4 regions of the Kosakonia sp. SMBL-WEM22 genome follow, and region 1 is predicted to be linked to each of the others. Evidence: predicted binding sites of a transcription regulator. Region 1 holds the regulator's gene; each other region holds the start of a gene.
What was found. Region 1 encodes PurR, which represses purine synthesis genes. Its sites were predicted from a motif close to CANGCAAACGTTTGCNTG; they were not measured.
Positions count from the first base shown of each region.

Region 2: rbsD (D-ribose pyranase) is a predicted target of PurR. The motif match lies at 1,789-1,806, and genes of this name have one in related genera.
Region 3: pyrC (dihydroorotase) is a predicted target of PurR. The motif match lies at 3,736-3,753, and genes of this name have one in related genera.
Region 4: glyA (serine hydroxymethyltransferase) is a predicted target of PurR. The motif match lies at 5,250-5,267, and genes of this name have one in related genera.

Region 1 is NZ_CP051488.1:2,209,478-2,216,911, reverse strand. It holds gene rnt (ribonuclease T) at 1-87, shown strand, start outside; gene HF650_RS10505 (omptin family outer membrane protease) at 118-1,056, opposite strand; gene HF650_RS10500 (Grx4 family monothiol glutaredoxin) at 1,285-1,629, opposite strand; gene HF650_RS10495 (C40 family peptidase) at 1,963-2,799, shown strand; gene HF650_RS10490 (MFS transporter) at 2,844-4,013, opposite strand; gene HF650_RS10485 (YnhF family membrane protein) at 4,180-4,269, opposite strand; gene purR (HTH-type transcriptional repressor PurR) at 4,567-5,592, shown strand; gene punR (DNA-binding transcriptional activator PunR) at 5,611-6,522, opposite strand; gene punC (purine nucleoside transporter PunC) at 6,635-7,434, shown strand, end outside.
Region 2 is NZ_CP051488.1:4,994,221-5,001,654, forward strand. It holds gene rbsA (ribose ABC transporter ATP-binding protein RbsA) at 1-1,348, opposite strand, end outside; gene rbsD (D-ribose pyranase) at 1,356-1,775, opposite strand; gene kup (low affinity potassium transporter Kup) at 1,979-3,847, opposite strand; gene ravA (ATPase RavA) at 4,071-5,564, shown strand; gene viaA (ATPase RavA stimulator ViaA) at 5,561-7,012, shown strand; gene asnA (aspartate--ammonia ligase) at 7,009-7,434, opposite strand, start outside.
Region 3 is NZ_CP051488.1:1,948,388-1,955,821, forward strand. It holds gene HF650_RS09170 (cytochrome b) at 1-152, opposite strand, end outside; gene solA (N-methyl-L-tryptophan oxidase) at 550-1,668, opposite strand; gene bssS (biofilm formation regulator BssS) at 1,785-2,039, opposite strand; gene dinI (DNA damage-inducible protein I) at 2,318-2,563, opposite strand; gene pyrC (dihydroorotase) at 2,639-3,682, opposite strand; gene HF650_RS09195 (lipoprotein) at 3,797-4,357, opposite strand; gene grxB (glutaredoxin 2) at 4,479-5,126, opposite strand; gene mdtH (multidrug efflux MFS transporter MdtH) at 5,192-6,400, opposite strand; gene rimJ (ribosomal protein S5-alanine N-acetyltransferase) at 6,636-7,220, shown strand; gene HF650_RS09215 (YceH family protein) at 7,230-7,434, shown strand, end outside.
Region 4 is NZ_CP051488.1:3,689,302-3,696,735, reverse strand. It holds gene qseE (two component system sensor histidine kinase QseE/GlrK) at 1-1,353, shown strand, start outside; gene qseG (two-component system QseEF-associated lipoprotein QseG) at 1,350-2,087, shown strand; gene glrR (two-component system response regulator GlrR) at 2,084-3,421, shown strand; gene glnB (nitrogen regulatory protein P-II) at 3,496-3,834, shown strand; gene hmpA (NO-inducible flavohemoprotein) at 3,872-5,062, opposite strand; gene glyA (serine hydroxymethyltransferase) at 5,380-6,633, shown strand; gene HF650_RS17670 (3-phenylpropionate MFS transporter) at 6,819-7,434, shown strand, end outside.

The sequences.
Region 1 (7,434 bases):
GCACAGCTGTTTTGTGAAATCGTTAACCGCTGGAAGCGGCTTGGCGGCTGGCCGTTGCCGACGCCAGAAGTCGATTCAGAAGCCTGAAAAAAAACCGGTCTGTTGACCGGTTTTTTATTAAAAGTGGTAGACCAGTCCGGCGGTGGTGAGCAGCGCGGAGTGTTCTATCCCGGCGCTATCCTTGAAAGCGGCACGCGCATAGGTACCCTCCTGAGAGAAGGTGGCGGTATTGGTCCCTTTTTTGTTTAACGTCCGGTCCCATGTGCTTTCCAGATAGAGCTTTACCTGCTGCGTGACGTAATAGCCGACGTTAGCCGAAAGGGAAAAACTCTGCTGGTGCCGGGTTGTATCCCGGAAGGTGATGCTGCGTAAGTAGTGCTGGTCTGTCGCCTGCGCACTTACCCAGCGGCTATATTTCAGACTGGTTCCTGCTTCAACATTGCCATAGCGATAATGACCGGTAAGGCCAACATAGGGTACGTTGAAGCGCTGTGAATATCCGAGTACTTTCACATCATCGAAATGGCCAACTTTTTCGCCATTATTACGGCTGAAGGTACCGCCGTGTGCAGAGAAGCTGGAACGGCTTTGCCGATAGCCGCCCATCACGCCAAGCCGCCAGCCAGGCTGGTGAACGAGCCACCCCGTCAGATGGAGATCCCACTGGTTAGCAAAATTGAGCCACGTATGAGGGTGAGAGCTGTGGTCAGTCCATCGGGATTGTGAAGCCTGCTGCCAGTCGTAATCATCCATCTTGCTGCCACTGTGCGCGACGGTTGCCCATCCGGACGCACCGAAAGTGAGCCATGACTGCACCGGCCACTCGATAGAGCCCTGCACCACGACAGCGTGACGATAGCGCCAGTCAAGCTCGCTGAGTTTGCGTCCGCCCTCATCGGTATCGTAGACCCGCTCCTTCGCCGTTCCGCTTAGGGTGCCCAGTGAGATAGTGGTCGTCACATCCTCCTTGCTTACCAGCGGCTGCTGCTGCGCCGTGACTGAAAAAGCAAAGAGAAGCGTCATCGACGCAATTATCTTGTCTATTTTTTTCATCATTCATCCTGAATTAAGGCAATCCTGTTCACAGCTCTTCGTCAGAAAAAGCATGCCTGGGTTTATGAAAATCATTAAAATAGGATAATTAACAATTAGTTACATTAGAAATTCATACAGTAATACCCAATGATTTAGGTTAAGTCAACGCGCCGCGAGCAGGTGACAGGCAATAAAAAAGGGCTCATGTCGAAACATGAGCCCTTTCAAGGCAGAGCCGATAACGCCGGGTTATTCGGCGTCCGGTACGCCTTTATACTTCGCTGCGGCCTCTTTGATCAGCGGCTGCAATTCACCACGCTGATACATCTCGATAATAATATCGCAGCCGCCAACCAGCTCACCCTCAACCCACAGCTGCGGGAAGGTTGGCCAGTTTGCGTATTTTGGCAGTTCGGCACGGATATCCGGGTTTTGCAGGATATCCACATAGGCAAAACGCTCGCCGCATGCAGAGAGCGCCTGAACGGCCTGGGCGGAGAAACCGCAGCTTGGCAGTTTCGGCGAGCCTTTCATGTACAGCAGAATCGGGTTCTCAGCGATCTGGCGCTGAATTTTTTCAAGAGTCTCACTCATTGTCTTTGCTTCCTTCAACTTCTTCTACGGCAGAGATCGGACATTGTAGCGGGTCAGGCTTACTTCGGAAAATAACATTTTATTCACCGCGCGGATTTAAGGTGTTACAGGCACGATAAGGTAAAGGTGATTTGAGCCAACTCGCCATGGTTCAGGCGGCGAAAAATCGGCTTTTAGCGAAACGTTTTGCTCCTTTTTTTGCGCTTGTTAACGAAACGACGCTACAGATGCAAAAACAGTATTAACGTTTGGGCTTTTTATAGATTAGAATCGACGAGTTTTTTAAATCATACGCAAGCATTATAGATGCCTGCCCTAACAGGGGATTGCTCAGTGGCGCGGATACCAAAAGCTTCAATCACGCTCTGTGCTTTGTTGTTCACCACGTTGTCTTTCACGCCATTAGCGAGCGCTTCTGAACAAGCGCCAGCCTCGGCCGTGCAAAAAACACATCTGGCGAAAGCATCCGAACGTAAGAAAAAAAACGGTTCTACCAAAACAGTAAAGAAAAGCAGTGGCACTTCGGCAGAAAAAGCCAGCAGTAAAAAAACCGCAAAAAATAAAACCTCGACCAAAAAGAAAAGCAGCGCTACCCCGCAGAAAACCGCTAAAACTCCCTCGCGTCGTAAAACTTCAGGCTCACTGAAAACAGCATCCGTTACGTTGACTGAGAAGTGTACGCCGCGCAAAGGCCACAAGCCGCACTGTATTAAAGTGAAAAGCAGCCAGACCCGCACGCTGGCTGACGTGCATAAACTGCGCGTGCAAAAAGTGCAAAAAACCGCGATGTCGAAGCTGATGAATCAGCTTGGTAAACCCTACCACTGGGGCGGCTCTTCGCCGAAAACCGGTTTTGATTGCAGTGGGCTTGTTTATTACGCCTACAAAGATCTGGTGAAGTTCCGTATTCCGCGTACCGCCAATGAGATGTATCACCTGCGTGACGCCTCGCCGGTTAACCTGCGCGAGCTGGAGAGCGGCGATCTGGTCTTTTTCCGCACTCAGGGTCGTGGCACGGCCGATCATGTTGGCGTTTATGTTGGTAACGGCAAATTTATCCAGTCACCGCGTAGCGGCCAGGATATTCAGGTTACCTCATTAAGCGAAGATTACTGGCAGCGCCACTATGTTGGTGCGCGCCGCGTTGTGACGCCGAAAACCATTCGCTAATCCCCTCTCCCACCTGCCGCTCTCGCGGCAGGTGTTACTTCGCCTTACTCCGCTGCGGCACAGACGCGCGACGCTGAATTACGCCCGGAGAAGAGCACCAGCAGCAGCCCCAGCCCGGCAATAATCGCCCCCATCACCGGAACAAACGTGTAACCGAGGCCGCCGGAGATCACCGCGCCGCCTGCCGCCGCGCCAAGGGCATTACCCAGGTTAAATGCGCCAATATTGACCGATGACGACAGCCCCGGAGCTTCATGGGCAACGCGCATCACGCGCATCTGCAACGGTGGCACCACCGCGAAGGTTGCCGCGCCCCACACTACCATGGCGATTGCCGCGCCGATCTCGCTGCGTGCCAGCAGCGGGATTGCCAGCATGATCGCAATCAGCAGCAGCAAAAACCCTTTTAGGGTACCGGTTACTGAGCGATCCGCCAGTTTCCCGCCCAGATAGTTACCCATAGAAAAACCAACGCCAATCAGCACCAGCATGGCGGTGACAAACCCCGGCGTGGCGTCGGTCAGCGTGCGCAACACCGGCGAGATGTAGGTGTAAAGAGTGAACATTGCGCCGGCACCGAGCACCGTAGTCAGCAGCGCCGTCAGCACCTGTGGGCGCATCAGCACCGCCAGTTCGTTGCGCACATTGGGTCGCGCGCCCGCACCGCCTTGCGGTAAGGAGAAGAAGAGCGAAACCATGGAGATCACCCCAAGCCCGGCGGTTGCCATAAAGGACATGCGCCAGCCGATGGTTTCCCCAAGCCAGGTGGCGGCGGGCACTCCGCCAATATTGGCGATGGTCAGCCCCATAAACATCGTTGCCACCGCGCTGGCCTGCTTCTCTTTCGCGACAACGCTTGCGGCGACCACCGAGCCAAGCCCGAAGAACGCGCCGTGATTAAGGCTGGTGATAATACGGGCGATCATCAGGGTGGCGTAATCCGGCGCAATGGCGGAGAGCACATTGCCGACGGTGAAAATCGCCATTAAGAAAATCAGCGCATTGCGACGGCCACGATGAGAAAGTAACAGCGTCATCAGCGGCGCGCCCACCATAACGCCGATGGCGTAGGCGCTGATCAGCATCCCCGCCGCTGGAATGGAAACCCCAACGCCCTGCGCAATCACCGGCAGTAATCCCATCGGGGAGAATTCGGTGGTCCCAATCCCAAACGCGCCAATCGCCAGCGCAAGCAGGGGGAAATTTATTTTCATCTTTTGACTCCGAAATGAACATGCGACCCTCAGCCAGGCCGCGAAAAGGCAAAAGTATGACAGCTGTCACAAAAAACAGAAGTGAGCGGGAGGAGAAAAGTTAATTGCGCAACGAGGAACAATGGTGGCGCAAGAATCGAGGGAGAGGGCTCTCCCTCGCATCAGATCAATGCAGTGCAGCGGTCAGCGCGCCGAAAACAATCAGGCTCAGAACGATGACGGTGGTGAAGAGTGAATACTTAAGATCGGTGCTCATCAATTTTTCTCCATTTAATTTCCCCACAAAAAGTGAGCCTGCGCATTTTTGCACAAATTTTCTGAAAAATCTTGCGCGATTTGGCAGCATAAACGTTTTAATACTTCCCCTTTTGCTCAAGATCAGCCAAAATTCGACGCTAAATTTATTAGCGTACCGGCCATTGACTCCCCTCCTGACGTCCAGTGTCGTTTTCCCGGCGTACCGCACTCACTTTGATGAGTTCAGGGTGATTAAAGGCAAACGTTTACCTTGCGAATTATCAGGAGCTTACGATATGGTCTGGAGTAATATCTGATGGCAACGATTAAAGATGTCGCGAAACGAGCAAACGTTTCCACTACAACCGTATCACATGTAATTAACAAAACCCGTTTCGTCGCCGAAGAGACGCGCAACGCCGTCTGGGCGGCAATCAAAGAGCTGCACTATTCGCCAAGCGCCGTCGCCCGCAGCCTAAAAGTGAATCACACCAAATCGATTGGTCTGCTGGCGACCAGCAGTGAAGCGGCCTACTTCGCCGAAATCATCGAAGCGGTTGAGAAGAAGTGTTTCCAGAAGGGCTACACCCTGATCCTCGGCAACGCGTGGAACAGCCAGGAGAAGCAGCGCGCTTACCTGTCGATGATGGCGCAAAAACGTGTCGATGGCCTGCTGGTGATGTGCTCGGAGTACCCGGAAACCGTACTCACCATGCTGGAGGAGTATCGTCATATTCCCATGGTGGTGATGGACTGGGGAGAATCGAAAGCAGACTTCACTGATTCGGTGATTGATAACGCTTTTGAAGGCGGCTATATGGCCGGCCGTTACCTGATTGAGCGCGGGCATCGCGACATCGGCGTGATCCCGGGCCCGCTGGAGCGCAACACTGGCGCAGGTCGTCTGGCCGGTTTTATGAAGGCGATGACCGAGGCGATGATCAACGTGCCCGAGCACTGGATTGTGCAGGGGGACTTTGAGCCGGAATCCGGCTACCGCGCCATGCAGCAGATCCTCGGCCAGTCCTCGCGCCCGACCGCGGTCTTCTGCGGCGGCGACATTATGGCGATGGGCGCGCTCTGCGCCGCCGATGAGATGGGGCTGCGCGTGCCGCAGGATATCTCCGTCATCGGTTATGACAACGTGCGCAACTCACGCTTCTTCACCCCGGCGCTGACGACGATTCATCAGCCGAAAGACTCGCTGGGTGAAACGGCCTTCACCATGCTGCTCGATCGCATTGTGAACAAGCGCGAACAGTCGCAGTCGATTGAAGTGCATCCGCGCCTGGTGGAGCGCCGCTCGGTGGCCGATGGCCCCTTCCGCGACTACCGCCGTTAATCCCTTCCCGCGGGAGCCTTACTCCGGCTCCCGCAGCCACTCTCTATTCAACGTTTCACTGTCGCCCAGATAATCCAGTAGCCAGTTCAGCGCAGGCGACGCCTCGCTTTGTTGCCATGTCAGGCAGCAGGCGGCATCCGGAAACGGGTTTTCCAGCTCAAGCGCCACCCAGTCGCCGCTATCAAGCCGTGGCCGGGCAAAATGGGCTGGCACCATCCCTACACAAAGCCCCGCCGACAGGCACGCTTCCGACGAGGCCCAGTCTGGCACCATCACCCGTTTCTGGTTATCCAGCAGCCAGGTAATACGCTTTGGCAGCGAGCGGGAGGTATCCTCCTGGATCAGCGATGGCCAGTTGCGCAACGTCTCATCGCTTAACGGACCGTTGAGCTGCGCCAGCGGATGCTGACGTGAGACGACACACTTCCAGCTCAGGGTGCCCATATCACGAAAGGCATAGCGGCCACCGACCGGGATCGCCTGCGTGGCCCCAATCGCCAGTTCAACGCGGCCATCGGCGAGCGCATCCCAGACGCCGTTAAACACCTCCTGGTAGACCACCAGCTCGACATCACTGAAGTGGCGATAAAAATCGACAATCATCTGCCGGGTGCGGGCGGGTTTCACAATGTTATCGACAGCAATCGGCAACTGCCCGCGCCAGCCATTGGCGATCTGCTGACACTGCTGGCGGGTGATCACCATTTTTTTGATAACAGATCGCCCCTCCTTTAAAAACCAGACCCCGGCGGGGGTTAATTCTACGTCGCGGTGACGGCGCACAAACAGCGGCACCGCCAGCCACTCCTCCAGCTGACGCACGGTGTAGCTCACCGCTGAGGGCACGCGGTGCAGCTCCTGCGCTGCGCCGCTAAAGCTGCCATTACGCGCTACGGCATCCACCACTTCAAGAGAGTATTCTGACCACATATTTTGCCTGCAAAATTTTTGAAACCAACATGCAAATATTAGCGTTTCACAACCAGGAAAGCACTCCTTACACTTCCCCACCCTGATTACCTGCAATTAAAGAGAAAAGAGAATGCAACCTGGCAAAGGATTTTTAGTCTGGCTCGGGGGGTTAAGCGTGCTGGGCTTTTTAGCCACCGACATGTATCTGCCCGCTTTCAGCGCGATTCAGCAAGATTTAAACACCTCTCCCGCCGTGATCAGCGCCTCGCTGAGCCTCTTCCTGGCCGGATTCGCGGTGGCGCAGCTGCTGTGGGGGCCGCTGTCGGATCGCTATGGTCGCAAGCCAATTCTGCTGACTGGGCTCGCTATTTTCGCCCTCGGCTGCCTCGGAACGATTTGGGTGCGTGACGCTACCTGGCTTCTGGTGCTGCGTTTTGTACAGGCCGTCGGCGTCTGTGCGGCCACCGTTAGCTGGCAGGCGCTGGTGACGGATTACTACCCGGCGCACCGCGTTAACCGTATTTTCGCCACCATTATGCCGCTGGTCGGTTTAACCCCGGCGCTGGCTCCGCTGCTCGGTGCCTGGCTGCTGGCCCATATTGAATGGCAAGCGATTTTCGCCACCCTGCTGGCCATCACCGTGGTGTTGATGATCCCGGTTTTCCGCCTCAAATCGCCGGTAAAAGAGGTGACGCATGACCAGCAGGCACTCACCTTCCTCGATCTGCTGCGCGCCCGCGATTATCGCGGCAATGTGATGATCTACGCCGCCTGCTCCGCCAGCTTCTTTGCCTGGCTGACCGGATCGCCGTTTATCCTGCATGAGATGGGCTATGGTCCGTCAGTAATTGGCCTGAGCTATGTGCCACAAACCTTCGCTTTCCTGATTGGTGGTTACGGCTGCCGCGCAGCGCTGCAAAAATGGCAGGG
Region 2 (7,434 bases), 2.3 Mb from region 1:
GAATGATGCTCAGGCCATCGGCCTTGAACTGGTTAATAAGTTGATAAATCTCTTTCTTCGCTCCGACATCCACGCCGCGCGTCGGCTCATCGAGGATTAGCACTTTCGGGCGAGTCATCAGACCGCGCGCAATCGCCACTTTTTGTTGATTACCGCCGGAGAGCAGACCAATCTGCTGCTCCATTGATGGCGTTTTAACATTGAACAGACGAATAAAATCACTTACCGCCTGCTGCTCTTCTTTATGCTTCAGGTTGCCGCCCGTGCGGCTGAAGTAGCGCAGCGCAGTCAAAGACATGTTCTCTTTTACCGACATGCCGAGCACCAGCCCGTCGCGTTTGCGGTCTTCGGAGATGTAGACAATGCCGTTCGCCAGCCCATCCTGCGGCGTTTTGGTGATCACTTCATGACCGTCGAGGGTGACATAGCCGCTGGTGCGCGGCAGTGCGCCATATAGCACTTTCATCAGCTCGGTACGCCCGGCCCCCATCAGCCCGGCAACGCCGAGGATCTCGCCTTTGCGCAGCGTAAAGCTGACGTTATCAACCCCCGGCCCGCAGAGATTATCGACCTTCAAACGAACTTCGCCCGGCGCTTTGTCCAGACGCGGATATTGATCTTCCAGTTTGCGGCCGACCATCATCTCAATCAGCGTATCTTCCGTCAGCGTCGCGACCTCGCGCTCGGCAATAAACTGCCCGTCGCGAAACACGGTAACGTCATCGCAAATCTCGAAGATCTCCTTCATGCGGTGGGAGATATAGACGATGCCGCGCCCCTGCGCTTTCAGTTCGCGGATCACGCGAAACAGTGACTCGGTTTCAGTATCGGTCAGCGCATCGGTCGGCTCATCCATAATGATGACCTGCGACTCATAGCTCATCACTTTGGCGATTTCGACCATCTGCTGATCGCCGATGGAGAGCTCACCTACCGTGCGATCGCTTTTAAAGCGCAGATTGAGTTTGGCCAGCAGCGTGTTGGCTTCGGCGAACATCTTTTTCCAGTCGATTTTGCCGAAGCGGTTAACAAACTCGCGGCCAAGAAAGATGTTCTCGGCAATGGTGAGCTGCGGAATCAGGTTCAGCTCCTGGTGAATAATGCCGATGCCCGCTTCCTGAGAGGATTTTGGCCCGCTGAAGGTGGTCTCTTTGCCCAACCAGAGCAGCGAACCGGCGTCGCGGCTGTAGATGCCGGTCAGCACTTTCATCATTGTCGACTTTCCGGCGCCATTTTCACCGACCAGCGCCATCACGCGGCCGGAATAGACGTTTAGCGCCGCGCCGGAGAGGGCTTTGACGCCGGGAAAGGATTTATCAATGCCTTTAAGTTGCAGTAATGCGTCCATGATCGCCTCAGAAGGTGACGCCGGCACAGAGAATGATATTCGCAAACGGGGAGCACTCCCCGCTGCGAATAACCGCCTGACTACCTGCGGTCTCTTTTTTAAATTGTTCGTGCGTAACGTACCGCACTTCGATGGTATTCCCCTGGTGTTGCTGCAGCTGCTCAAGGTGAGTGAGCAACGTTTCGTGGAGCTGCGGATTCAACTGCTTGATCTCCGACGCGATGATTGCGGCCTCAACCTGCATTTCTGCGGTCACCACTTCCAGCACCTGCATAAAGGAAGGCACGCCCTGAGTTAACGCCATATCAATGCGTTGCGTAGTGCGCGGTACCGGCAACCCGGCATCACATACCACCAGCGTATCGGTATGACCAAGACGAGAGATGACAGACGAAATATCAGCGTTCAGAACACAACCTTTTTTCATATTCTTGCTCCATGAGCGAAACGTTTCGCTGACGGCAGTGTAGTACGAAGATTGTTCTAAAAACTATCGCCTGATTGAAGAAGTGTGATCGAAATCGAAACGTTTCGCTCATCGGGATAACGAAAAAAACGGCGCGACTTTCTTAAGGTAAATTGATGGCAATTGATAGTAAAAACCCCTCTTAGGGAGGGGTTTGAAAGGTGTCAGATTTCGACCTGCGTTCCGAGTTCGATAACCCGGTTAGGTGGGATCTCAAACTGGTCCGGCGCGCGCAGGGCGTTGCGCTGCAATACCAGGTAGAGCTTGCCGCGCAGGCGCAGATACCACGGGCGTTTGCCGAGGATCAGCGACTCGTGGGACATAAAGAAGGAGGTCTCCATCATTCGGCAACTTAACCCTTCCAGCCCGCAGCGGTGGAACACCTCTTCCACGTTCGGCGTTTCGCGCCAACCATAGCTTGCCACCACGCGCCAGAAAGTGGGCGACAGCTGCTCAATCTGCACGCGACGAACATTATGCACATAGGGCGCGTCCTCCGTGCGTAATGTCAGCAGGATCACCCGCTCATGCAGCACCTTGTTGTGCTTCAGGTTATGCATCATGGCAAAAGGAATAACGTTCAGCGCGCGGGACATATAAACCGCTGTACCCGGTACGCGTACCGGCGGCGACTTCTCCAGCGAAGCGATCATCGCTTCCAGTGAGTTACCGTGCTCATGCATGCGGCGCAGCAGGCGGAAACGCTCGCTCTTCCAGGTGGTCATCACCAGAAACATTACCAGACCGAGGCTCAATGGCAGCCAGCCGCCGGAGACAATCTTATCGAGGTTCGCCGAGAAGAGCGGCACATCGATGCAGAGGAAGAAGAGCAGCAGCATGCCAACCAGAATCTTATTCCAGTGCCAGTTTTTGCGCGCCACGGTGGTAAAGAGCAGGGTGGTCAGCACCATGGTGCCGGTCACCGCAATACCGTATGCCGCCGCCAGGTTGCTGGAGTGCTCGAAGCTGACAATCACCAGCACTACCGCGAAGTAGAGCAGCCAGTTGATAAAGGGAATATAGATCTGCCCGGACTCCATCTCCGAGGTGTGAATAATCCGCATCGGCGCCAGATAACCAAGGCGTACCGCCTGGCGAGTCAGGGAGAAGACACCGGAAATGACCGCCTGCGAGGCAATCACCGTCGCCAGCGTGGCGATAATCAGCATCGGGATCAGCGCCCACTCAGGCGCTAACAGGAAGAAGGGGTTTTTAATCGCTTCGGGGGTTTTCAGCAGCAGCGCGCCCTGGCCAAAGTAGTTCAGCACCAGCGAGGGCAGCACCACGCTAAACCACGCCAAGCGGATCGGCAGTTTACCGAAGTGGCCCATATCCGCGTAGAGCGCTTCCACGCCGGTAATAGAGAGCACGACGGCTCCGAGGGCGACAAACGAAATGGCTTTGTACTGCAAGAAGAAGTTAACCGCCCACATCGGGTTAAGCGCCTGCAGCACTTCCGGGTTGGCAATAATGCTGCGTACGCCGAGCACCGCCAGAATCAAAAACCACGCCAGCATAATTGGCGCAAAGAGTTTGCCCACTAGCCCGGTGCCATGTTTTTGAATGGCAAACAGCAGTGTCAGCACCACGATGGAGAGCGGCACAATCCACGTATCGAGGGAGGGGGCGACAATCTCAAGGCCTTCGATGGCCGACATCACCGAGATGGCGGGCGTAATGACCACTTCGCCATAGAAGAAGCTGCCGCCGATCAGGCCCATAATCACCAGCACCGAGGTCATCCTGGCGGAGGTATTACGCCCGGCCAGCGACATCAGCGTCAGGATCCCACCTTCACCGGCGTTATCCGCCCGCATCACAAAGGTGAGGTACTTAATCGAGACGACAAAAACCAGTAGCCAGAAAATCAGCGACAGGAAGCCAAAGACAGCATCGCGCTCAACGCCGAAGCCGAACTGGCCAGACAAACATTCACGCAGTGTATAGAGTGGGCTGGTACCAATATCACCGTAGACAACCCCAATTGCCGCGAGTGTGACCGCGGGTAACGATTGTTTCTTATCAGTGCTCATAGACTAATCTTTTGATTGAATGCAATTATGTGTGCTTAGTCCCTTGGCCCACAAAAAGCGCACAGTATGCACGATTATCGACGGAATCGTACCCCTAAATGCAACCACATTAATCTGGCTCAATGAAAACAAAGCCGTTCTTCAGTCTATTACAGGCACTTTCAGGAACGTTTATAATCGCTCTGACAAGCCGGAAACCACGGCGAAAGGACGCAGATTCATTATGGCTCACTTACATCTATTAGCAGAAAGAATTTCCCGCCTCAGCAGCGCGCTGGAGAAAGGCCTCTTTGAGCGCAGCCATGCGATCCGGCTCTGTTTGCTGGCCGCCCTGAGCGGCGAAAGCGTATTCCTGCTGGGTCCGCCGGGCATCGCCAAAAGCCTGATCGCCCGCCGCCTGAAATTCGCCTTCAAAAATGCCCGCGCCTTTGAATATTTAATGACCCGTTTCTCCACGCCGGAAGAGGTCTTTGGCCCCCTTTCCATTCAGGCGCTGAAAGATGAAGGGCGCTATGAGCGTCTCACAAGCGGCTATTTACCGGAAGCGGAAATCGTCTTTCTGGATGAGATCTGGAAAGCAGGCCCGGCGATCCTTAACACCCTGCTGACCGCCATTAACGAACGCCGTTTTCGTAACGGCGCCAGCGAAGATCATATTCCGATGCGCTTGCTGGTGGCGGCCTCTAACGAACTACCGGAAGCGGACAGCAGCCTCGAAGCGCTCTACGACCGCATGCTGATTCGTCTCTGGCTCGACAAAGTGCAGGAGAAGAGCAACTTCCGCTCAATGCTGATTAGCCAGCAGAGTGAAAGTGAAAACCCGGTGCCGGCGGAGTTGCAAATCACCGATGAAGAGTACATCCGCTGGCAGCATGACATTTCCCAGGTGGCGCTGCCGGAACCGGTTTTTGAGCTGATTTACACTCTGCGCCAGCAGCTGGATACGCTGCCGAACGCGCCATATGTTTCCGACCGGCGCTGGAAAAAAGCGATTCGCCTGTTGCAGGCCAGCGCCCTCTTTAGTGGCCGCGACGCGGTGGCGCCTATCGACCTGATCCTGCTGAAAGATTGCCTGTGGCATGACGCGGAAAGCCTGCGCCTGCTGCAACAGCAGCTCGATGTTTTGATGACCGGGCACGCCTGGCAGCAGCAGGCGATGGTGACGCAACTGAGTGCGATAGCCCAGCGACACCTGCAACTTCAGCAGCAGCAAAGTGATAAAACCGCGCTCAGAGTGGAGCGCCAGGGCGGCATGTTCAGCCGTCGCCCCCATTATGAACTTCCTGCGGATTTGACCGAGCCGGTGCTGACGCTTCTGCTACAGCAGCCGCTGAAACTGCACGATCTTAACGTTATTCACCTCACCCTTGAGCGCAGCGCACTGGAGCAGTGGCTGACGAAAGGGGGCGAGATCCGCGGCAAGCTTAACGGGATAGGTTTTGCCCAGCCGCTCAATATGGAAGTGGATGCCAGCCAGCACCTGCTGGTGCGCGATGTCAGTTTACAGAGCTCGCGCCTGGCGTTGCCGGGCACGGCGTCAGAGAACGTGCCGGATGAGATCAGGCAGCAGCTGGAGGCGCTGGACACCACCTGGCACCAGCAGCACACCCGTTTTAGCGAACAGCAGAAGTGTCTGTTTATCTCCAGCGACTGGTTGGGTCGCATTGAAGCCAGCCTGCAGGATGTCAGAGCGCAGATCCAACAGGCGCGTCAATGATCCCTCTCGATACGCTTAATGTAATGCTGACCATCAGCGAAGAGGCGTTGATAGAGGATCTTATTATCCTCTTACTGGCCTCGCCGCAGCTGGCGATCTTTTTTGAAAAGTTTCCCAAGCTCAAGCATGCCATTACGGAAGATCTGCCGCGCTGGCGCGAAGCGCTAAAAAAGCACCTTAAAGAGGCGGAAGTACCAAAAACGCTGGCGGAAGAGGTGCTCGCCTTTCAGCAGAGCCAGCTGCTCTCCACCTCGCAGTTTACCGTTCAGCTACCGCAAACGCTGGCCCTGCTCGATAGGGTGCAATCCCCTTTCGCGGCGCAGGCTCGCCAGATGGTGACCGATAACCCGGCCTTTACCCCTGCCCTGCACACGCTCTTTCTTCAGCGCTGGCGTCTGAGCCTGGTGGTGCAAACCACTGCCTTCAACCAGCAACTGCTGGAGGAGGAGCGCGAACAGTTGCTGAGTGAAGTGCAGGCACGCATGACTCTCAGCGGCCAGCTTGAACCGGTATTAATTGAGAATGAGAACGCGGCCGGCAGATTATGGGATATGAGCGCCGGGCAGCTTAAACGCGGCGATTACCAGTTGATCGTCAAATATGGTGATTTCCTCAAAGAGCAGCCCGAACTGCAGCAACTGGCAGAGCAGCTAGGCCGCTCACGGGAAGCGCGTTCAGTGCCGCGCAAAGATGCGCCGATGGAGACCTTCCGCAGCCTGGTGCGCGAGCCGTCAACGGTGCCGGAGCAGGTCGATGGCTTGCATCAAAGCGACGATATTCTGCGCCTGCTGCCGCCGGAACTGGCGACCCTCGGCATCACCGAGCTGGAGTATGAGTTTTACCGGCGGCTGGTGGAGAAACAGCTGCTGACCTACCGGCTTCACGGCGATGCCTGGCACGAAAAGGTGACCGAACGCCCGGTTATTCATCAGGATTTTGATGAGCAGCCGCGCGGGCCATTTATTGTCTGCGTCGACACCTCCGGTTCCATGGGCGGCTTCAACGAACAGTGCGCGAAGGCTTTCTGCCTGGCGATGATGCGCGTGGCGCTGGCGGACAAACGGCGCTGCTTCATTATGCTCTTCTCCACGGAAGTGGTGCGCTATGAGCTGACCTGCGATAGCGGGCTGGAGCAGGCGATCCGCTTTCTGAGCCAGCGCTTTCGCGGTGGCACCGATCTGGCGAGCTGCTTTCGTGCGGTGATTGAGCGGATGCAGGGCGGCGAATGGTATGACGCCGATGCGGTGGTGATCTCCGATTTTATCGCCCAGCGGCTGCCGGAGGAGGTGATCGGTAAGGTAAAGGAGCTGCAACAGGTGCATCAACACCGCTTTCACGCGGTGGCGATGTCAGCCCACGGAAAACCCGGCATCATGCGCATCTTTGACCATATCTGGCGCTTTGATACCGGGATGCGCAGCCGCTTACTGCGCCGCTGGCGGCGTTAAAGCAGATCGGCAACCTCGTCGCGCACGGCGGCTGGCCATACGCCGCACTGCACCTGACCGATATGCGAGAGTTGTAACAGCAGCATGGTGAGGCGCGATTGACCAATGCCGCCACCGATGGTTTGCGGCATCTCGCCACGCAGCAGCGCCTGGTGCCAGTCAAGCTGCAGCCTCTCTTCATCATCAGTCAGTTTCAGCTGGCGCTTCAGGGCTTCAGCGTCAACGCGGATCCCCATTGATGAGAGCTCCAGCGCATCCTCCAGCACCGGGTTCCACACCAGGATATCGCCGTTGAGGCCGCTGAAACCGGCTTCGGCTGGCGTGCTCCAGTCATCATAATCCGGCGCGCGAACATCGTGACGCTTGCCGTCACTAAGCTTGCCGCCAATCCCCATCAGAAAGACAGCGCCCAGCTCTTTGGC
Region 3 (7,434 bases), 260 kb from region 1:
ATTTCGGGTGCCTGATGATACCAGCCATCGTAATAGCTGAGTGTGACCATCCATAACCCTAAGGCGAACATGCCATACACCACGATGGCGACCAGCCAGTGAAGCGTTACGGAAATAAAACCGTAGCGTGCCGGAGAGTTGCGAAATTGCATAACGGGTCATCACTGTTAACCAAAAGTTAATTTAAAATGGCGTCAGTGAGAAAATATTGCAACTCAAAAATAGCGAATTGGATTGTTATTTTTTCTATAACATAAATTTTGAAAGAGTTGACCGGTTTATATTCAGGCTATTAGAAAGTTTAAACGTTTAAGGCAGGCTGTGCAGTAGGTTAGGTGGTCTGTGGTCAAAGTAAAGCATTCAAAAATATTGTTTGTAAAAGGCGAATAAAGCGCTAAGTGTCAGCTTTTGTAAGCGTTTTAGCGCCGCTAACGTTACGCTGAATTAATTGAAAACAACAACTGAGAATATATGCCACCACATTTTCACGCGGGTGATTACTTTATTCTGCGCAAAGAGAAACGGCCCCGAAATAGGGCCGCCATAAACTTAATCTGTAAAACGAGCGAGGGAGAAGGGTTGTAAATCGAACCCGAGCGTTTTCTGCTGCACGAAGGCGCAGGCGATCTCGCCGAGCACCGGCGCAAATTTAAAGCCGTGACCGCTCAGGCCGGTGACCACCAGCGTGTTCGGTTCGCCTGGCAGGGTGTCGATAATAAAGTCTTCATCGGGTGAGTTGTCATAGGTGCAGGATGCGCCATACAGGCAGCCGCCGATGCCCGGCAGATGCTGGCGTAAAAAGGAGAAGCACTCCGAACCGTCGCCAGCTTCTGTGCCAAACGGCGTGCGCTCGTCGGCCGCGTTAATCACCTGTCCGCCGTTGTGGCGACCAATCTTTAACTCATTCTCATCCGCCGGGAAGCCGTAGTAGTGCTCGCCGTTCGGCATCTCGCCGGTAAAGGCCGGGAAGCTGTTTTTCACGCTGTAACGGCCATCGGCCTGGAACCAGGCAAACACTTTGCGTACCGGTTGAATCGGCAGGTTCGGCAGCAGCGTCTGTGCCCAGGTTCCGGCGCTGACCAGCGCTTTTTTGCCGGAGAAACTCCCTTCCGGAGTCTCAATGGTGACGCCATCCTGATGATGGTGCAGGGCGGTGACCGGGCAGTTGAAGAGCTGCGCGCAGCCTGCCTGTTCAGCCAGCTGGATCCAGCTTTTGATTGCCAGCTCGCTGTGCAGCAGGCCGGAGTCGGCTTCATACAGACCAATATAATCATCAGGAACGCGGATTTCCGGCCAGCGCGCCATCAGCGAGGCGGCATCAAGTTTCTCCAGAGTCAGCTTCCACTGCGCGGCGCTGGCAGCGACATTGGCGAGGAAAGGGGAGGTTGCCGGACCGAAATTAATGACGCCGGCACGCTCAAATACCGCTTCGCCGGTGATGGTATTCAGTTCATCCCATAGCTGCTGGGCACGCAGCACCAGCGGAACATATTTCTCGCCTTCGCCATAAGCGTGGCGGATCAGGCGCGTCTTGCCGTGATGACTGCCTTCATGGTGCGGTGGCATATGTGCATCGGTCATCAGCACCTTTAGCCCGGCACGTGTGGCGTAGTAGCCCGCGGCTGCACCGACGGAGCCGCTGCCAATAATAATCAGGTCGTATGTCATGGTTCTCTCCAGGCAATTGCGTGTTCAGGAGGGTAAATAACCTGGGGGGCTTATACAAGGGCAGAAAAAAGAAAGGCACCGCAAGGGTGCCTGGTATTGAGTAAGTACGGATAGTACTAATGTCGCTGATACTCGTCTTTCTCAAAATCGCCTGATTCAATCTTGGCAATGCCCGCTTCCAGAATCGAGATAAACTGGCGGGCAACATCGGTTGTTAACCATAACGTCTGACCGATTTCAGTCCCTTCCTGAGCGGCTCTGTTCGGGGTCTGGTAGTGCAACCGGAGCATCAGTGCGTCATAGCTGTCTACGGTGCTGATGTCCCATCCGACCAGTGGATGGGTCTGGATGACTTCATTATTCTTTACCATCATAACCCCCTGTTTGGCGTGTTTTAATTAGACAACGACGTTCGAGGTTCAATGCGTGTTTTAATTTGAAGCCTTTTCAGTATATCAACAACCCGACCCCATGATCGGGAAAATAAACACTCTGCAACATCTTTTTTGTAGTCATAGATTTTTCTTAAGGGAGTGGTGAAAAGATAAGCGACTCATTTCACTAATAAAATCAGATGTTACGGTTTTGCTTAAAATTGAAGCAAAAAAAGCCGGGGCGACCCGGCAATAACTTCAACTTCAGAGGGAAATTAATCGGTGATAAACCAATCGTCAGCGCTTTCCCAGGTTTCTTGCAGGATTTCACTAACGCGGTCTTTATCTTCTTTCGCGCCGCCAAGGACGGAGAGGTTATTTGCCGCAGCATAACGGACAGAAATTTTATTTTCGCGATCGGGATAGTGATCATTCAGACGGCGGGATAACTCACCTGCCAGCGCATCGATAGCGCCTGCGGGTAAAGATGTGGTTCTGGCAATCGTCACTTCAATGCGCATAACAGCCCCCTGTGTAAGATACTGTATATTTATACAGTCAATCGAAACGCATTACAACAGGGGGCATAAGAATATTTAGCGTTTTACCTGCCAGCGCACGGTTTCACCGGCGAGGAAGGGCACCAGCGTATCATCCGCCAGCGCAATGGACTCCGGTACTACGTACTCCTCACGTTTTAGTTCGACAAACTCTTCATTCACCGGCAGACCATAGAAGCGCGGCCCGTTAAGCGAGCAGAAGGCTTCAAAGTGCTGTAGCGCATTCATCTCTTCGAACACCGTGGCGTAACTTGCCAGCGCCGTTGGTGCGTTAAAACAGCCGGCACAGCCGCAGCTCGCCTCTTTACGATGGCGGGCATGCGGTGCGGAGTCGGTACCAAGAAAGACGCGGTCGAAGCCGCTGGCGGCCAGTTCACGCAGGGCCTGCTGGTGAATATTACGCTTAAGGATTGGTAAGCAGTAGAGGTGCGGACGCACGCCGCCCACCAGCATATGGTTGCGGTTAAAGAGCAAATGCTGTGGGGTGATGGTCGCGGCCAGCCGCTCATTGCCGTCGCGCACATAGTCAGCGGCGTCTTTGGTGGTGATGTGCTCGAATACCACTTTCAGCTCCGGCAGGCGCTTGCGCAGCGGCTCCATCACCGTCTCAATAAAGCGCGCTTCCCGATCGAAAATATCGATCTCCGCGTGGGTCACTTCGCCATGCACCAGCAGCGGCATGCCGAGCCTCTCCATACGCTCAAGCACAGGCATGATGGCATCAATGCTGGTGACGCCGTGGCTGGAGTTAGTGGTGGCATTTGCCGGATAGAGCTTCGCCGCAGTAAAGACCTTTTCCGCGAAGCCGCGCTCAATCTCATCGGGATCGAGGCTGTCAGTGAGGTAGCAGGTCATCAGCGGTTCGAAGTGCTGACCAGCAGGCACCGCGTCAAGAATGCGCTGGCGGTAGGCGATAGCGGCCTCAACGGTGGTCACAGGGGGAGCCAGGTTCGGCATCACAATGGCGCGGGCGTAGGTTTCGCTGGTCCACGGCACCACGGTTTTCAGCATATCGCCGTCGCGCAAATGGAGATGCCAGTCGTCAGGACGGCGGATTTTCAAAACCTGAGGTTGTGTCATTGGAGGGCTCCGGCTAAGTGAGAAAGGGCTGTTTTTGCCGGAGACCAAGCATAAGGGGAAACGTTTTCGTTTGCATCCTTTTCCTGAAAAAAAGGGCGCCAGGCGCCCAAGGATTCAGTCGGTAAGCGGGATGACAATCTCGCCAGGTTTTACCTCAATACCTTTAGCATATTTCTTCGCCAGTGCTTCGCCTTTGGTACTGTCCTCTTTCAGTACGTAGGCCGGGCGCTGGTTAAAGTAGTTGCGCAGAGACTGGTTCAGGTAGGGCATTACGGTTTGCAGCACGCTCTGCATCTTTTCCGGCGTCACTGTCGCGTCTACCACCTCCATCTCGTTCAAATAGATGGCGCCCTTATCCTTATCAAAGGTCGGCAGCGCTTTCAGCTTCAGCTTAATAACCGCTTTTTGATTGCCGAACAGCGACGTCATATCCAGATTAGCGTCGCCCGTTAAGGTAATTTTATTTGGCTCTTCACGTCCGATGGCGCTGGCAAGATTGTTGAGAACAATATGCGCATCAGCCACGCCCGGCACGCCAATATCTTTGGCAAAGTTATTCCGTTTCTGCAGGGCCTGGTTAATCTCCTGCTCGCTGATTGTGTATTGGGTCAGTTGGTTACAGCCCACCAGTACGCCGCTCAGCATTAATGCTGCGGCCAAAATCATCTTCTTCATGAATTCCTCAACGTGGTCCCGATGCCTCGATCGAGGTGTAGCATGCGCGACGCCCGGCGCAAAGGCCAGCAGAAAATACTTAAAGAAGGGGCGGAAGCCGGACGCTTCCGCCATGAACGGCTTAGATAGCCATGGAAGAGAGGAGGTTAACCTGTGTCTGTTTCGCCATGTTGTCGCGGTAGTCGGCGACGCGGGTTGGCCACGTAATGCCGCTGACAATCGTCAGGTTACGCAGCAGCGGGAAGAGGTGAATATCATCTTCTGACAGCTCTCCGTTGATGGCATTCGGCTGCACGATGAGCTTCTCCAGCGCGCGCAGATCGTCGCTGATATTCTTCACCAGCCCGGCAGAGTGGGCGAGATGATCGGCGAAGTCGCCAATCGCGGCCTCTTTTTTGGCGGTGAAGTAGGCTCGCGCCTGTGGGGTGGAAAACTCGTCAAATGGCGCCTGCGCGAAGCGCGGGATGAGCAGCTTATTGACGTAGCCATTCACCTTACGCAGCCACTCCTCGATCTTCGGGTTGCGGGAGCCGGTCAGCAGCGGTTGACCGTCGAGCTTATCAACGTAGTGAACAATATCGAGGCTTTCGGGCAGGTAGCGGCTGTCATCTTTTTGCAGGATCGGCGCCATCTTCTGACCAATCATTTTGGTCGGCGTCGCTTCGTCATCGCTTTGCAGGACATGGAGTTCAACCGGGAGATTCTTAAGGCCGAAAATCATGCGGGCTTTTACACAGAAAGGGCAGTGATCGTAAATGTAGAGTTTCACGTTTCTCCTCCATACTGGTTTATCCATCACTAATCAGTATGGAAGAGAGGCCGACGCGGCGCAAATCAGGCGCCGGGTTCGAGCATCGGCGGCTGAACGCGACGCGGGGCAAACTGCCACAGCAAAGCAAGGGAGGTGACAAGCCCAATCACGCCGAGCATCATCCACGGCAGCTCCGGCTGGCGGAACGCCTTTCCTGCATCAAACAGCCAGCCGCCGCCGGCATAGCCAAGCGCGCCACCGAAGGCCAGACCTAAGCGGCTAAAGCCCATATAGCTGCCGCGCGCCCGCGCATCGGCGAGTTGCGCACTCAGGGTTTCCCGCGCCGGTTCGGCGATAATCGAGCCGATATAGAAGGTGCAGATAAGTGTAAATAGCTGTTGCAGCGAGCCGACCATGCCCATCGGAAAGAGGCTGAAGGACATCACCACCAGGCCGAACATCAGGCGCTGTTCAAGGCGAAAGCGCTTCTCACTCCAGCGGGCAATCGGGTAGAGCAGCGTCAGCGAGAGACAGGCCTCAATCGCGTACATCCACTTTACCGGCGTCGGCGATCCGGCAACGTCGTTGACCATAATCGGCAGCATCAGCATCACCTGTACCGCCAGCATATAGTAGCCACTCAAGGTTAAGACATAGGTGACGAATTTCTTGTCACGCAGCACACGCGCTAAACCCTCGCGCACCGGTGTTTTCACCGTCGAGAGCTTCCACGCCGGCAGCAGCCAGGCGTTAAAGCCGGCGCAGAGGATAAACATTAACGCCCCAGCGGCGCACACCAGACGGAAATCATACTGCAGCAGCCAGCTGCCGAGCAGCGCGCCAATAACCGCCCCAGCGCTATCCTGCATCATCAGCAACGAGAAGAAGCGACCGCGCTGGCGCGGTCGCACCAGTTTGACCACCAGCGCCGAACGCGGCGGGTCGAACAGCGTGCCGCCAAGCCCGGAAAGAATACAGGAGAGCCACAGCACCCATGGCTCGTGCGCCATCCCCATTGCTGCAAAGCCTGCCGCACGCATCAGCATGCCCGTGACAATCAGTGGTTTTGCGCCAAAGCGGTCTGCAATCGCGCCGCCAAACATGCCTAACCCCTGCTGAATAAACTGACGCAGGCCGAGCGCGATCCCGACCATCAGCGCGGCCCAGCCAAGTTGATCAACGAAACGAATGGAAATCAGGGGGAAGACAACAAAAAAACCGAGCACCACCAAAAAATTATCGACCAGCAGGAAATATTTACCCAGGCTCCTTGCCTGCGAGATGCGCGCCATTTCCCCTCCGGGAAATCAGAAAAAGGTGACGCCTCTATTCTGCGGCTTCGGCAACCGTTTTCACACATTCACCGCGACAATATTTTTTTATCAAGGCGGGCGTTTGATTGAGACTTTTCATCGAAAAGGGGGCGCGGCGCAGAAAATGCCATGTTGCTGTTTTCACAGAGTCGCAGAGCAAAGGTATAGTAAAGAGAAGGGGTAAAAAAAGCCGCGAAACGAAGGAGTGGTTAACATGTTTGGCTATCGCAGTAATGTGCCGAAAGTACGCTTGGTAACAGACAGATTAGTGGTGCGCCTGGTTCACGAGCGCGATGCGTGGCGGCTTGCGGATTATTACGCGGAAAATCGCCAGTTTTTAAAGCCCTGGGAGCCCGTCCGCGATGAGAGCCACTGTTACCCTTCTGGCTGGCAGGCGCGTCTGGGGATGATCAATGAGTTCCATAAACAGGGCTCCGCTTTTTACTTCGCCCTGCTCGATCCTGAAGAGAAAGAGATTGTCGGCGTCGCTAATTTCTCGAACGTGGTGCGCGGCTCGTTTCACGCCTGTTATCTCGGCTACTCCATCGGCCAGAAGTGGCAGGGGCAAGGGTTGATGTTTGAAGCCCTGACATCCGCCATTCGCTATATGCAGCGCACGCAACATATGCACCGCATAATGGCCAACTATATGCCGCACAATAAACGCAGCGGCGACTTACTGGCGCGCCTCGGGTTCGAAAAAGAGGGCTATGCCAAATCCTACTTATTGATTGACGGGCAGTGGCGCGACCACGTCCTCACCGCATTAACCGCCCAGGAGTGGACTCCGGGACGCTAAGGAGCAGAGATGAAGTATCAACTCACCGCCATTGAGGCGCGGGTAATCGGCTGTCTGCTGGAGAAGCAGGTCACTACGCCGGAGCAGTATCCGCTTTCCATCAACGGCGTGGTCACCGCCTGCAATCAGAAAACCAACCGCGAGCCGGTGATGAACCTGAGCGAGCCGGAGGTACAGCAGGTGCTTGATGAACTGGTAAAGCGGCACTACCTGC
Region 4 (7,434 bases), 1.5 Mb from region 1:
TTAGCCTGGCAAGCATGGCAGAGCCTGAATGCCCTCAGCGCCCAGGCGCTGCTAACCAACCGCACTACGCTGATTGACGCCCGTCGCAGTGAGGCGATGACCAATGCTGCGCTGGAGATGGAACGCAGTTATCGCCAGTACTGCGTGCTGGATGACGCCACCCTTGAGCGGGTCTATCAGAATCAACGCAAGCGCTACAGCGAAATGCTGGATGCCCACGCCGGCGTTTTACCCGATGACCGGCTCTACCAGGCGCTGCGCCAGGATCTGAACGATCTCGCGCAGTTGCAATGCACCAACAGCGGCCCGTCGTCCGCCGCATCTGCGCAGCTGGAGGCGTTTGCGGCGGCGAATACGGAAATGGTGCAGTCGACCCGCGCCGTCGTCTTCTCGCGCGGGCAGCAGCTCCAGCTGGAGATTGCCGAGCGCGGCCAGTTCTTTGGCTGGCAGGCGCTGGTGCTCTTTCTGGTCAGCCTGGCGCTGATGCTGCTTTTTACCCGCATGATTATCGGCCCGGTAAAGGGCATCGAGCGGATGATCAACCGGCTGGGAGAGGGGCGACCGCTGGCGCAAAGCGTGGTGTTTAACGGCCCGCGCGAACTGCGCTATGTCGGCGAGCGCATCATCTGGCTGAGTGAACGGCTGGCATGGCTTGAGTCGCAGCGCCACCAGTTTTTGCGCCATATCTCCCATGAGCTAAAAACGCCGCTTGCCAGCATGCGCGAAGGGACTGAGCTGCTTGCTGACCAGGTAGTCGGGCCGCTGTCGCCGGAGCAGAAAGAGGTGGTTGAGATCCTCGACGCCAGCAGCCGCAATCTGCAAAAATTGATTGAACAGCTGCTTGATTACAACCGCAAGCTGGCCGGCGGCTCGGTTGTGCTGGAAGCGGTGGAGCTGGCGCCGCTGGTGGAGATGGTGCTCTCAGCCCACAGTCTGCCAGCGAGAGCTAAAATGATGCATACCGAGATAGCCCTCGATGCGACGACCTGTCAGGCAGAGCCAATGCTGTTGATGAGCGTGCTGGATAATCTTTACTCCAACGCGGTGCACTATGGGGCTGAATCCGGTACCATTCGTCTGCACAGTTATAGTACCGGCGCACGGTTGCGCATTGATGTAGCGAATACCGGCACCCCGATCCCCGAGGCGGAGCGCGAGATGATTTTTGAGCCCTTCTTTCAGGGAAGCCATCAACGAAAAGGCGCGGTTAAGGGCAGCGGGCTGGGGTTGAGCATCGCCAGAGACTGTATCCGCCGAATGCAGGGTGAACTGTATCTGGTGGCGGACAGCAGGGACGGTGTCTGTTTCCGTATTGAGCTACCGCTCGTCGCGCCGGAAAAACCAACACAATGAATATAAATCTGGTGAGTATGTCGCATCTCTTTTCCCGCGTGGTCAACGCGATGACACAGCAATCGGGCTGGCTGCGCGCGCTTCCTTGCCTGCTGCTGGCAGGCTGCGTGACACAAACGCCGCAAAGCGCCATTCATGATAATAAAAAACCGCAGCTTCCCGATCGCCAGCTGGCCGACTTTTTATTAACGGATTGCAACGATATCTGGACCCTCTCGGGACAGAGCGTTGAGAGTAATCCGCTGTTCTGGCTGCGCGGTATGGATTGCGCCCAGCGCTTGTCGCCAGCGGCTGCACGGGCTGAAGCGCGGTCATGGTCCGATAATACCTGGCAGGCGAACTTCCGCCGCGGCATTTTGCTCTCGAATGCCAAAATCTCTCCGCTCGAACGCCGCGACTATACCGAGCGCCTTGATGCCTTAAGCCCGGCGATCCCGGCGCAGGTGCGCCCGCTGTTTGAGCTCTGGCGCGATGGCGAAAAAGCACAGTTGCAGTTAGCCGAAGAGCGCAGCCGCTACAGTAAATTGCAGCAATCTGCCGACAGCGAGCTGGACAGACTGCGCGGCGAGCAGCAGTTCCTGCATGAGCAACTTGATACCACTACCCGCAAGCTGGAAAACCTCACCGATATTGAACGGCGTCTCTCCATTCGCAAACCGGCTCCCACCGATATGCCGGACAGCGCCCATCCGGCGAAAAGCGATGCCGAGCAGCAGCAGGAGGCGAAACCATGACCAATCGCAAACCGGCACACCTGCTGCTGGTGGATGACGATCCGGGCCTGCTGAAACTGCTCGGGCTGCGCCTGACCAGCGAAGGCTACAGTATTGTCACCGCTGAAAGCGGGCAGGAGGGGTTACGCATTCTCGCCCGTGAGAAGGTTGACCTGGTGATAAGCGACCTGCGTATGGATGAGATGGATGGCATGCAGCTCTTCGCCGAGATCCAACGCCTGCAGCCAGGAATGCCGGTGATAATTCTGACCGCGCATGGTTCCATTCCTGATGCTGTTGCCGCCACGCAGCAGGGGGTCTTCAGCTTTCTCACCAAACCGGTAGATAAAGACGCGCTCTACAAAGCTATCGACGATGCGCTGGAGCACAGCGGCTCCGCCAGTGACGATCAGTGGCGCGAAACTATTGTTACCCGCAGCCCATTGATGTTGCGCCTGCTTGAACAGGCGCGGATGGTGGCGCAGTCGGACGTCAGCGTGCTGATTAACGGCCAGAGCGGCACCGGTAAAGAGGTGCTGGCGCAGGCGATCCACAATGCCAGCCCACGCAGTAAAAATGCCTTTATCGCCATCAACTGCGGCGCGCTGCCGGAGCAGCTGCTGGAATCAGAACTCTTCGGTCACGCGCGCGGGGCGTTTACCGGCGCGGTAAGCAGCCGGGAAGGGCTGTTCCAGGCGGCAGAGGGCGGGACACTGTTTCTTGATGAGATTGGCGATATGCCGATCCCCTTACAGGTCAAACTCCTGCGCGTATTGCAGGAGCGCAAGGTGCGCCCGCTCGGCAGCAACCGGGATATCGATATCAATGTGCGCATTATTTCGGCGACGCACCGCGATCTGCCAAAAGCGATGGCGCGCGGCGAGTTTCGTGAAGATCTCTACTATCGTCTCAATGTGGTGAGCCTGAAGATCCCGGCGTTGGCGGAGCGCGCGGAGGATATTCCGCTGCTTGCTAACCACCTTCTGCGCCAGTCGGCGGACCGCCATAAGCCGTTTGTGCGCGCTTTTTCCACCGATGCGATGAAGCGGCTGATGACCGCCAGCTGGCCCGGTAACGTGCGCCAGCTGGTGAACGTGATTGAGCAGTGCGTGGCGCTCACCTCGTCGCCGGTGATCAGCGATGCGCTGGTCGAGCAGGCGCTGGAAGGGGAGAACACCGCGCTGCCGACCTTTGTTGAAGCGCGTAACCAGTTTGAACTCAACTACCTGCGCAAGCTATTGCAAATCACCAAAGGCAATGTGACGCACGCCGCGCGGATGGCGGGGCGCAACCGCACCGAGTTTTATAAACTGCTCTCGCGCCATGAACTGGATGCCAATGACTTTAAAGAGTAAAGGCGAAATGATTATGGTACTGTGAGCAACCGATTACGATGCAGCAGACTGGCAAGAGCGTGTAAGGAACGACCATGAAAAAGATTGATGCGATTATTAAACCTTTCAAACTGGATGATGTGCGTGAAGCGCTGGCTGAAGTCGGCATCACCGGGATGACGGTAACGGAAGTGAAGGGTTTTGGTCGCCAGAAAGGCCACACCGAACTCTACCGTGGCGCAGAGTATATGGTGGATTTTCTGCCGAAGGTGAAGATTGAGATCGTGGTGGGCGACGACATTGTCGACACCTGTGTCGATACCATTATCCGTACCGCGCAGACCGGTAAAATTGGCGACGGCAAAATCTTCGTCTTTGACGTTGCGCGCGTAGTGCGTATCCGTACCGGCGAAGAAGACGACGCCGCCATCTGATCTTTCGCCCTCACCGCGCACGGTGAGGGCAGCCTGCTTACAGCACCTTGTGCGGCCCAAAACACTCATAGTGAATGCGATCGCTTCCCACACCCAGCGTCACCAACTGCTCTGCTGCGAACTGCATAAATGCCACCGGCCCGCAGAGATAGAACTGCATCTCCCCGTCGCTCAGCCGATCTTTCATCTTTGCAAGCGCCATCAGTCCGGTGCTGTTAAACCGCGCGGCCTGCTCATCCGCTGCGTTTGGCTGGCGATACCAGACATGCTGATAAAAGTGCGCCAGGCTGGCACCCAGCTCGCTTACCTCATCGGTAAAGGCATGCACATCGCCGTTTTCCGCCGCATGGAACCAGTTAACCTGCGCGCGGTGATGGCTGTGCGCCAGATGGTGCAGCATCGCCAGCATCGGCGTCTGGCCCACGCCTGCGGAGATGAGCGATACCGGCGTTTGCGGGCTGACATCAAGGAAAAAATCGCCTGCTGGTGCGGCAAGCCAGAGAATATCGCCAGGCTTCGCTTTATCGTGCAGCCAGTTTGAGACCTGACCGCCCGCTTCACGCTTCACCGCAATTCGGTAGCTTTTGCCGTTCGGCTCGCGGGTGAGAGAGTACTGGCGGATCTCCTGATGGGGAAAACCTTCCGGTTTCAGCCACACGGCAAGGTATTGACCCGGCCGGTAATCGGCGACCGGCTGGCCGTCGACCGGCTCAAACTCAAAACTGGTGATCAGCGCACTGCGCGGCACTCGCTCCACCAGGCGGAACGCACGCGTCCCCTCCCAGCCCCCTTTTTTATCGGCGTGCTCGCGGTAAATCTCCGCTTCACGATTGATAAATACACCCGCCAGCACGCCGTAAGCTTTGCCCCACGCGTCCAGCACCTCTTGCCCCGGCTGGAACATCTCATCAAGGGTTGCCAGCAGATGCTCGCCGACGATGTCATATTGCTGGGGCTGGATCTGGAAGCTGGTGTGCTTCTGGGCAATTTTTTCAACGGCGGGCAGCAGGGCGGAAAGATTGTCGATATTCGCGGCGTAAGCGGCAATGGCGTTAAACAGCGCTTCACGCTGATCGCCATTGCGCTGGTTGCTCATATTGAAGATCTCTTTAAGCTCGGGGTTGTGCTGAAACATCCGTTCGTAGAAGTGAGCGGTCAATTTCGGGCCGGTAGCAGCGAGCAGTGGGAGAGTGGATTTAACGGTAGCGATGGTCTGAGCGTCGAGCATGATGGCATCCTTCTGAACATACATTTTTAAAGTTGTATTTTAAATGCATCTTATAGCCGCTGGCATCAATTTGTAAAGGGCGTAATGAAAGAGGGGTTATCGAATGTGAAGAAGTTGCATCACAAAGCTGAAAAGAAATCCCTTTACGGGGCGAAGGTCGTTATTGCTCAAAGCCTTGTGTGGCGGGCAGCCAATCGTTTGCGCAAAAACCTTTGTCAAGACCTGTTCTCAGAATATTAATCAGTTATACTGTCAGCCGTCCCCGAAATCGGGCCCTCATTGAGAGTTGTTTTTGTTAGCTGAGTCAGGAGATGCGGATGTTAAAGCGTGAAATGAACATTGCCGATTATGATGCCGAATTGTGGCAGGCTATGGAGCAGGAGAAAGTACGTCAGGAAGAGCACATTGAACTGATCGCCTCCGAAAACTACACCAGCCCGCGCGTTATGCAGGCGCAGGGATCTCAGCTGACCAACAAATATGCCGAGGGTTACCCGGGCAAGCGTTATTACGGCGGCTGTGAATATGTCGATATCGTTGAACAGCTGGCAATTGACCGCGCGAAAGAGCTGTTTGGCGCTGATTACGCCAACGTTCAGCCGCACTCTGGCTCACAGGCTAACTTCGCTGTCTACACCACGCTGCTGGAGCCGGGCGATACCGTGCTTGGTATGAACCTGGCGCACGGCGGTCACCTGACTCACGGCTCTCCGGTTAACTTCTCCGGCAAACTCTACAATATCGTTCCTTACGGCATCGATGAAACGGGCCACATTGATTACAACGAACTCAATGAGCAGGCGCAAAAACACAAGCCGAAAATGATCATCGGCGGCTTCTCTGCTTACTCCGGCGTGGTTGACTGGGCCAAAATGCGCGAAATCGCTGACAGCATCGGCGCGTACCTGTTTGTCGATATGGCACACGTTGCCGGTCTGATTGCTGCAGGCGTCTACCCGAACCCGGTTCCGCATGCGCACGTTGTTACTACCACTACCCACAAAACCCTGGCGGGTCCGCGCGGCGGCCTGATCCTGGCGAAGGGCGGCAGCGAAGAGCTGTACAAAAAACTGAACTCTGCCGTCTTCCCTGGTGGCCAGGGCGGCCCGCTGATGCACGTTATCGCCGGTAAAGCGGTGGCGCTGAAAGAGGCGATGGAGCCGGAGTTCAAAACCTATCAGCAACAGGTTGCGAAAAACGCCAAAGCGATGGTGGAAGTGTTCCTTGCACGCGGCTACAACGTCGTTTCCGGCGGTACTGATAACCACCTGTTCCTGCTGGATCTGGTTGATAAAAACCTGACCGGTAAAGAAGCAGATGCTGCGCTGGGCCGTGCCAACATCACGGTGAACAAAAACAGCGTGCCGAACGATCCGAAGAGTCCGTTTGTCACCTCCGGTATCCGTATCGGTAGCCCGGCGGTAACTCGTCGCGGCTTCAAAGAAGCTGAAGTCAAAGAGCTGGCAGGCTGGATGTGCGACGTGCTGGACAGCATCAACGACGAAGCGGTGATTGAGCGCACCAAACAGAAAGTGCTGGATATCTGCGCCCGTTTCCCGGTTTACGCATAAGTTTCCGACATCAAACAAGCCCGCTTCCTGTGAAGCGGGTTTTTTTTGCCTGCTCGCCAGCGATGCATTCCGCCCGGCGCGTTTTAATGTTGCAAAACCTGCGCTTAGGCAAATTTGTTACCTGATTGTTGCTTGCCAGGCCAGGCGTTTGCCGCCAGACTAACGCTTCGATTCAGGAGGAAATCATGGTTCTGCAGTCAACGCGCTGGCTGGCGCTCGCTTATTTCACCTACTTTTTCAGTTACGGCATCTTCTTACCCTTCTGGGGTGTCTGGCTCAAAGGCGTTGGGTTAACCCCGGAAATCATCGGTATGCTGCTTGGTGCTGGTCTCGTTGCCCGTTTTCTCGGTAGCCTGTTGATTGCCCCGCGCGTAAGTGACCCCTCCCGTTTAATCACCGCTCTGCGCGTGCTGGGTCTGGCTACGCTAATCTTTGCGATGGCCTTTTACGCCGGAAGCCATGTCGCCTGGCTGGCGGTGGTGATTGTCGGCTTTAACCTCTTCTTCTCGCCGCTGGTGCCGCTGACGGATGCGCTGGCAGGCACCTGGCAAAAACAGTTTCCAATGGATTATGGCCGCGTCAGGGTGTGGGGATCGATCGCCTTTGTGATTGGCTCAGCGCTGACTGGCAAGCTGGTGAGCCTCTACGATTACCGGGCGATTCTGGTGATGCTGTCGCTGGGCACGGCCTCAATGCTACTCGGCATGCTGCTGCGCCCGACGATCCTGCCGCAGGGTGAAAACCGCCAGCAGGATGGCGCGGGCTGGCCCGCCTGGCGCAGCTTGATTATGCAGAACTGGC